DNA from 2 places in the Desulfofundulus sp. TPOSR genome. Region 1 is predicted to be linked to the other one. Evidence: riboswitches for the same ligand, from Rfam matches in the RefSeq annotation. Region 1 holds a riboswitch; the other holds the start of a gene.
The links. A riboswitch is a leader RNA that binds a small molecule or an ion and turns the genes downstream of it on or off. The one in region 1 is predicted to bind cyclic di-GMP.

Region 1 (4,410 bases):
GTCTTCAGGGAAGAGGGGAGGTCGGCCATAGACGGCACGGAAATGGGCCAGGGCCATCCGCCAATCATCGTCAGTAACCTTATCTGCTCCGGCCTCCTGGAAAAGAATTCTGAGAGCCTCAACAACCCGGTTTTCCTGTAACAAGCGGTCATACGCCTCTAAAGCGTCAAATACTCGTCTCCAGTTTATCCTTTTTCCCTCCCCGAATATATTTAGTGGGGCAAAGGCGGCATCCCTTTAGCCGTACCCGCGCAGGGCATTATCCACGCATTTCATGATTATGCCCAAGGCCCCGGCTACTTCATCGCAGGAAAAGCCCCGGATGGCACGCAGGCGCTCTATAATGACGGATGCCGGCCCCGGCACGGTACAAGCCAAACTTTTACTCTCCAGTATTTTCAAGGCTTGCCCTAAACTCCCTATTCCCTAAACCACCAGCTCATCGGCCAGCTTTTTTAGTTGCCCGGCCACTGCAGTAAGCTCATTTATCGACGCATTAATTTCCTGGGACGAAGCAGCCTGCTGTTGTGCTGCACTTGACACCTGTTCAATTGAGTTTGTCAGATCTATAATTGATTGCTGTACGTCATGCAAAGTCTGCATGATTTCTTTAACGGACCGCTGGGTATCCTGGGATAGTTTGCGTATTTCCCCGGCCACCACATTGAAACCCCGCCCGGCATCGCCCACCCGGGCCGCTTCGATGGCCGCGTTCAACCCCAGCAGGTGGGTTTGCTCGGCAATTTCCTCGATGAGGTTGACAATGCCGTCGGTTTTCTTGATTTCATCCCTGATCTTCTGCGCGCTGCTGTTCAGGTTTTCCGTTGTTGCCGCCACTTCTTCCGAGGTGGCGGAAAGGCTGGAGGTAGCCATGGCAATCTGGTTGATCTGGCCGTCCATTTCTTGCGACATTGCAATCAGATTCTCCTGGCGGGTGATGGGGGTGGTTATGCCAATGGTGCCGATTACTTTACCTGTACCGGGATCAGTAATGGGGTAGGAAACGCCGATGTAGGGTATGCCGTAGACCTCCTTCCCCGTCCGCCTGGCCTGCCTGCGGCCGGTGCGCAGGGTTAGGGCGGTTACGCTGCCTTCATTGATGGTGTCACCCGCTTTTAAAGAAAGGCCCACCCGACCTGGGTCGCAGTAAATATACCGCTCCAGGTCCGATACATAAATTCCAGTCTCTTCCCCCAGCATCCCCTTAATAAAGGGAGCAAGCTTCAGGGCGCATTTTAAAAGATCGGGCTCCGCCTGTTCCGCCCGGTGTTCACCCCTGTCATCGCCGGCAGCTGCAGCGGGTTCCACCAGCTCGACCGCCGGAGGTGGAGATATTTCTTCCGGTTGAGCTTTCTTTTTAAATGGAAGCAGGTTCACTTAAAAACACTCCCTTTTCGTTTATCCTTACATCAGTCCGGTAGGGTAATCAGCCATATTCGGGATGTGTCAAAGCTTCCAGTAAATCACCGGTGAAAAGGTATATAATTGATTTACCAGAAAGCTAACTACAGTCCTTACCTGTCGCTTATCTGGTAATTATCAACCCCTCGGGGGCTAGCCGCTGAAACGGCAAATTCTCTTCTCTGCAAAACACCACCTGTTAACAGAATACCTCCACCAGCTACAGGTTAAAATGCGTGCCCGCACAGCGGCAGATTTATTTCCAGTGCCTCACGGTTAGTCATGGCCGGCCTGTACACCCGGTACGAGGTCATGGCGTCGTAACTGTCGGCCACCGCCAGGATACGCGCCCCCAGGGGGGTGTCTTCCCCTTTTAAACCCTGCGGGTAACCCCGGCCGTCGTAACGCTCGTGGTAAAGCATCAGGAGGCTGATTTCTTTCAGCTCGGGAATGTGAGAAAGGATATGGAAAAAATGTGCAGACCAATGGGTGGTAAGACAAGAAGGAACAAACAGGGAGGGAGATAAGGGAGGGGAACGTAATAAGGGGATATTTAATATTGATGCATTGTCTGTTAAATATAACAGCACCCGGGGTATTTTACAGGGATTACCCCCCCCCCGAACATATGTATTTAATACCAGAGCTTGTCCAGTCATAACAAAACCTCCATGCTAAGAAATCCTTTGAGGACGCCAATATGAATGAAAAATTTAGTTCGGCCCGTCAAGCCAAAAATAAAAAGCTACAGGGAGAAAAACGCCTGCCCTGTAGCTATCTTTCTCCCTTGCAACCCAGCCATCATGGTTACCCCAATGAATAACTTTAGACCTGTGGCTTTGCGTCCCCAGCTTTCGCTGGGTTTGCCCACTGGGAGCGAAATTTGCTCTACACTTCTCCACTTATTTCGCATTTACTTCTATTGAATCAACATAATTTATCCCTGTCAAGTGAAATTAATGTCGATATATGTCGCATAAAATATTTTTCGCAATAGCTTAAAACAGGGCAGTTATGGATTATAGCCGGCAGGCACACCGTATCCGCCATTTTTACCCACGGGCAGCCTTCCTTACGAACGTCATCCACCGAGATGTCACCGAGCTTCTCCCGCCGGACATCTTTACGCAACTGTACCGCCTACCGCACAGGCCCCAGAACCACCGTACCCCACCGTCCATAAGAAACCAGACGGCCACTGCAGTACGGGCACTTCTCCGGCGGCATGGCTTCCCAGGCGTCCGCCCAGACCGTTTTGGCGCAGTAGCTGCACTTGTACTCCATGCACTCCATAGCTTTCCTGGCAGGAACGTCAAAATCCCGGATCAGATCGACTACGAAAGCGCTCATTCTTTTGTTTTCCCGGGCGGCAAGCTCTTTCAGCCTCCGGTATTCGAATTCTTCCAAGTACACCATCACTTTTTTGTTTCGCACTATTGCCACCTTCCACTAGTGTTTTGTACTAGTATTTTACCACATCAAAAACACTAGCGCAAAACACTAGTACCGGCAACTTATTTCCCCCTGAATAATTGAAGAGCTAACCGGGAAACGGGACTTAGCAAGTAACCGAGAGATGCGGCGGCATCCAGGAACTCCGCCCCTTCGTGTTCCTCCGCAAACCAGGGCCAGTCCAGAACGGACCGAAGGATTTCATCGCAACATCTCCAGCATGAGAATTCAAAAATTCCAACGGGCTGCAACTTCCCCGGCGCCAGCGCAAGGCCCCGAAAAGCCAGAATGCCATCGTTTTCTGTAAGCCCGGTTTCTTCCCGAAGCTCCCTCAGCGCAGCAACTGTCAGGGCGTTCCCGCTTTCAGCGTCATCTGTCGTCACCGTTCCAATAACGCTGGCCGTGTATTTCCCACTCCGGATTGCCAGGTCGTCCCTCCGCTTGAGCACCAGAACTTTCTTCCCGGCGTGAACGAGTACGCTGACCGCCAGGATTTTTCCCACAGCGTCTTCCCAGCTACCGACGATTTCCTCAGTGCCGGCCTCAAGCGCGAACCGGCTGAATTCCGCCGGGGTAACCACCAACTCGACACCATTACCCGACAGAGACAACTGTTTGAGAGCCAGGCACTCCCCTGCTACGCTTCCTCGCACAAACCTGATCTCCGGCTGTTTACTCATTGCGACAAACGAAACCAATTCAGCCACCCCAACACTGATACTAGCATGTAACACTAGCATTATTCACCTGCCCATTACTCTTTTTACCGCCAGTTCTTCTGTATCGGCCAGCACCCGGACCACCTCTCTCGGGAACCCCTGCCTTTCTAGCTCTGCCAGGGTTTCGGCCCGGGTGAAACTTTTGTCCCAAGATGGTGAAAAAAGCCGGGGAATTCGCGGGCAAACGGTTAGATGTGCTGGCCCAGGTTCTCGGTATGAGCGCCGACGAACTTAAAACCGAACTGCAGCAGGGTAAGAAGATTTTCGACATCGCCAAGGAAAAAGGGCTTACCATGGATCAACTGCACCAGAAGCTCCTTGATGCCAAAATCTAGGCCATCCAGCAGGTAGTGAAGGACGGCAAGATCACGCAGGACAAAGCCGACAAGCTGATCCAGCGGTTGCAAAACGCGCCGTAGGACAGAGGTTTCAGGCACTCTGGCCCACCTGTCTCTGACGAACAGTAAGTCGTCATTCCGGCACAACCCCGTTGAAATCCCGGCAACCTGTCCTGGTGAAGGGGCAGGCCACCCCGGTTTTCGTCTATTCCAAAAAAAAATCGGGTGCCCATTTACGAGTACCCGACTGTAACCCCAAGTTACCTGAGAACCCACTCCCGCTTTTCCTCTCCGGGTTTTACATCAGTAACCTTACAGCGGTAGTCTGCGTCTATAATAAAGGCGCCAACCATGCTTGCACCCTGACAATCGTAAATGAGAACAAAATATCGAACAAACTATCTTATAATACACAATGTGCAACGATTACTTCGCTCAAAATCCCTTTTAAATTTTTCATCATCCACAATAGAACGTTCTGGATCATATACAATAAACAA
Region 2 (4,410 bases), on a different contig from region 1:
ATCCAGCCCAGCGGGCCGGGACAAACGTCAAGAATCAGCCCAAAAACCGCGGGGGACACGGTGGCGGCAATATAACCCACAAAGGTCTGCCAGGCCATGATGCGGCCCAGTTTTTCCCGGGGGGCGATTTCCGCCAGCCCTACGGAAAATATGGGTGAATCGGCCGTAACGGTGAAGCTGTAAACCAGGCCTACCAGCGATAAAAGCCACACTGGCGCCGCCAGCAGCCATCCGAAGGTAATGGAACAGGCGGCGCTGGTGAGCATGATGGCCAGGGCGGTGCGGGTACGCCCCAGGCGGTCCGACAACCATCCCGCCAACAGGGTGGAAGGTGCCCCCAACATTACCGAAAGGGCGGTGAGGGTGGCCGCCAAAGAGGTGGGCTGGGCGTAACGATCCTGGAACACGGCAGTTAGAAAAGGGGCCAGCCAGGAGCGCAGGCCGTACATCTCCCACATGTGGCCGGTATAGCCCAGGATGATCAGGGCCATGGCCAGGTTGTGCCGGGCCTTTCCGGCCTGCGGCAGTCCCTTTGCCGGTCCGGGAGAACTGTTTTTCGATACAGGACCGGTCTCTCCAGCTATTTCGGCATTGGTTTCCGGTGTTTTTTCGCGTCTCTTGTAGGGCAAAAAGGCGGCTGCGGGTTGGCGCCACAGCCAGAAAGAAAGGGCAATGGCCCCAAAGCTTACCCCTGCCAGAACCAGGTAGGCCTCCTGCCAGGTTAAAAAAGCGGTAAGGGCCCCGGTGAGGGCGAAGGAAAGGGAGGTGCCCACCAGGTAGGAGGAAACGTAAAAGCCCACTGCCCGGCCGCGGGAGCTGGGGGCCAGGGAAATGACTTTGATCCCGGGCATGTAGATCCCTCCCAGGCCCGCACCGGTCAAGGCCCGTAGCAGGGTTCCCGCCAGGGCTCCCTGGGCGAGCAGGGGAAAGAGGAAATGGGTAACGGCCGATAAAATGGCCCCGCCGGCAAAGACATAACGGGCGTCAATGCGGTCTGTCAGGGGGAGGACCACCAGGGCGGCCGCCACGTATCCGGCCTGGAAGGCGGCAACCATCATCCCGGCTTCGGCATGGCTGATCCCCCATTGTTTTTCCACCAGGGGGAGGACGGCCGGCAGGCAGTAGGACGGCACCAGCACCAGCAATTGAATTAAAGCCAACTGTCCTATAGGGATATGTGTTTCCTCTCTGATATCGCGCATTTTGTCCGTTGTCACCTGCCAGGAGTTACTGGTCAAATAATTCTTCTTTCAGCTCCAAACCCCTGCCTGGCAACAGGTTAAAAGCACTTTTTCTACTGTGCTGGCTAACAAGTTATGAGCCGTACTCCCCCCGGTTGAGGAAGCCTGGGCATGCTTTTTGTAAGGAAAGAATGCAGCAAACGCCTGAAGGAAAGCCCTCATTTCCTCCCGGCTTGCGTCGTGTTCCCGGTGTGCCGTTAATAAGGGGTTATTTGGTTCAAGGATAATATTTACAATGTTGTAACATCACTTCCTGGCGGTTCATATTATGTAATTGGAATCTGCGCCCGGGTGCATTCTCATGAATTCATACGAGGAGGAATTCGGTATGGCTATCTTTTGTCCTGGCGCTTTACCCTGTAGAATTACTGGGGTAGTTGTAGGAGCCCTTATTGCAGCTCTCGCTCTGGTCCTCATCGGTATTATGGCCATCTTCAATTGCATCGTAGCTTGCCCCGTACTGTTTATCCTGGCTGTTCTGGCCTTTATTCTGGGCATCGCCATTATTATCGCCTAAAGCAAGCCATGTGCTTTAACGAGAGGATAATCAGCACAGTTATGTACACGCCTGAGACTCAATCAGGCGTGTTTAGTTTCCATCACCTTTTTCAAGGCCGTGTAAATTTCAGTGGTGCCAGAAGGAGAGCGACCCCCAAAAAGAAAGAAACCTCGCCCCAGGAAGTAGGCAAGTTCTCCAACGCGAAGGCCGGGAAAAAAGAGCAGCGGTTTTTGCTGATATTTTGAGCGGTGAGGTCTCAAAATGGGAAAAATTTTTGTGGAGATACCTGCTGGATCTTGACACGGCTCGACATCAATTTCACTTGACAGGGACGAATTATGATGATTCAATAAAAGCGAAGGTAAAATAATGTAGAATCAATGTCAAATCCCGGTGGGCAAACCCGGCAAAAGCCGGGGACGCAAAGCCACAGGTCTAAAGTTACCCATTGAGGTAACCATGACGGCTGGGTTGCAAGGGAGAAAGATAGCTACAGGGCAAGTGCGTTTTTCTCCCTGTAGCTTTTTATTTTTGGCTTGACGGGCCGAACTAAATTTTTCATTCATATTGGCGTCCTCAAAGGATTTCTTGGCATGGAGGTTTTGTTATGACTGGACAAGCTCTGGTATTAAATACATATGTTCGTAATCCCTGTAAAATACCCCGGGTGCTGTTATATTTAACAGACAATGCATTAATATTAAATCTCCCCTTATTACGTTCCCCTCCCTTATCTCCCTCCCTGTTTGTTCCTTCTTGTCTTACCACCGCATTGGCATAACCACCCCCATCACCCGCCAGGAGAATCTGATTGCAATGTCGCAAGAAATGACGGCCAGATCAACCAGATTGCCATGGCTACCTCCAGCCTTTCCGCCACCTCGGAAGAAGTGGCGGCAACAACGGAAAACCTGAACAGCAGCGCGCAGAAGATCAGGGATGAAATCAAGAAAACCGACGGCATTGTCAACCTCATCGAGGAAATTGCCGAGCAAACCCACCTGCTGGGGTTGAACGCGGCCATCGAAGCGGCCCGGGTGGGCGATGCCGGGCGGGGTTTCAATGTGGTGGCCGGGGAAATACGCAAACTATCCCAGGATACCCAGCGGTCCGTTAAAGAAATCATGCAGACTTTGCATGACGTACAGCAATCAATTATAGATCTGACAAACTCAATTGAACAGGTGTCAAGTGCAGCACAACAGCAGGCTGCTTCGTCCCAGGAAATTAATGCGTCGATAAATGAGCTTACTGCAGTGGCCGGGCAACTAAAAAAGCTGGCCGATGAACTGGTGGTTTAGGGAATAGGGAGTTAAATATATTCGGGGAGGGAAAAAGGATAAACTGGAGACGAGTATTTGACGCTTTGGAGGCGTATGACCGTTTGTTACAGGAAAACCGGGTTGTTGAGGCCCTCAGAATTCTTTTCCAGGAGGCCGGAGCAGATAAGGTTACTGACGATGATTGGCGGGTGGCCCTGGCCCATTTCCGTGCCGTCTATGGCCGACCTCCCCTCTTCCCTGGGGAGCAAGACAGCGGTGAGTGAATTGACTCTTCCTTATGAACCAGGTTAGTCAACCTTTTCCTGTTTGTTTAATTATGGGAGGAGGCAACAATTGCCATGCCGCAGGATTGTTTTTTGTTGTAGCGGTAGCTCAGGCTGCCACTTTTTTGTTGAAAAGGTGGGTGGTATCTGTGGAATCTGTCCTGACCGAGCGCGAGCGGCGGTTGGCTGGGCTCTTCTTGCGGTGCCTCGTCCAGGCCAGTAACTACGGGCCGGTGGACGTGGGCGCCTTCATCCATTCTTTCCGGGAATACCTGTACGGCAGTTTCGTTCCGCCGGAAAAACAAAAGCGTTGGAAGCAGTTCAGATGTCTTAACTGCGGCGTAGGGTTTTTCGCCGAAAAGCCGGATCGGAAGTTCTGCAGCGAATCTTGTGCGGCTGCGTGGAACAGTAAAAACAGGGCCAGAAAGAGAGCATGATAATAAGCCGGGCGCCTTTTTAAGGTGGTGTCCGGCTTTTGCTTTCTGGCCGAAATTGATGCAGGTTGTGTCGCCTTTTTATTATGCCCCAAAAGCCATCCGCTTATCATCTCTAAAGTAGTAGTTGCCGCCAGGATAAAATTATAAAAGGTACGCCCGGCTACCACCTTGGTGCTGCCAGCCCATTTTCCCGTAAGCATTTACATATTCTGGTAATACCTAAAAAGAAAAGGAATAAAGCAGAACCGTGTTGAAATGTGTATTTAGCAGTTTTAAGGGAGAAGCCACTATGGGCATGAGCAACCTCCTTCAACTAACCGGTGAGAAGACCTTCGACCCGACCAATTTAAAAATAGGGAAATGGAGAATTATAACTGTTTTCTTAACCGGGCTCGGCTATTTTTTATTTTGTTCCCGCCAAGTTGAATGGGTTTTCTTCTGGATCGCCTGGTTTATTTACGCGGCTTTATGGTTCCCTTTTCAAGGACGTCACGCCGGTGAAAATCCAAATTGGTGGACATACTTTTTTATGGTAGGCGATGTGCTCTTCTTTGTCTTGGCCGCCAACATTGAACATGATATATTGAACAATTACAGTGCCATGTTGATATTGCCTTTGTTCCAGTACCTGTTGCGTTATGGGCGAAAAGCCGCCCTTTGCTACGTCTGGGTCAGCGTGGCAGCATT

Region 2: linked by a shared signal. The riboswitch ahead of G7K71_RS19650 (methyl-accepting chemotaxis protein) and the one ahead of G7K71_RS20265 (HD domain-containing phosphohydrolase) in region 1 are both predicted to bind cyclic di-GMP.

What each region holds. Positions count from the first base shown of each region.
Region 1 covers NZ_JAAOEF010000003.1:648,310-652,719, reverse strand. Annotated here, with positions in the region: gene G7K71_RS14165 (hypothetical protein) at 1-144, opposite strand, end outside; gene G7K71_RS14160 (hypothetical protein) at 238-378, opposite strand; gene G7K71_RS19915 (methyl-accepting chemotaxis protein) at 427-1,377, opposite strand; gene G7K71_RS20265 (HD domain-containing phosphohydrolase) at 1,629-2,060, opposite strand; cyclic di-GMP riboswitch class I at 2,187-2,279, opposite strand; gene G7K71_RS14145 (hypothetical protein) at 2,542-2,835, opposite strand; gene G7K71_RS14140 (NUDIX domain-containing protein) at 2,916-3,506, opposite strand; gene G7K71_RS14135 (hypothetical protein) at 3,761-4,009, opposite strand; gene G7K71_RS14130 (7-cyano-7-deazaguanine synthase) at 4,309-4,410, opposite strand, start outside.
Region 2 covers NZ_JAAOEF010000004.1:440,539-444,948, reverse strand. Annotated here, with positions in the region: gene G7K71_RS17895 (MFS transporter) at 1-1,202, opposite strand, end outside; gene G7K71_RS17890 (hypothetical protein) at 1,570-1,758, shown strand; cyclic di-GMP riboswitch class I at 2,127-2,219, shown strand; gene G7K71_RS19650 (methyl-accepting chemotaxis protein) at 2,595-3,041, shown strand; gene G7K71_RS17880 (hypothetical protein) at 3,125-3,286, shown strand; gene G7K71_RS17875 (hypothetical protein) at 3,436-3,723, shown strand; gene G7K71_RS17870 (GGDEF domain-containing protein) at 4,013-4,410, shown strand, end outside.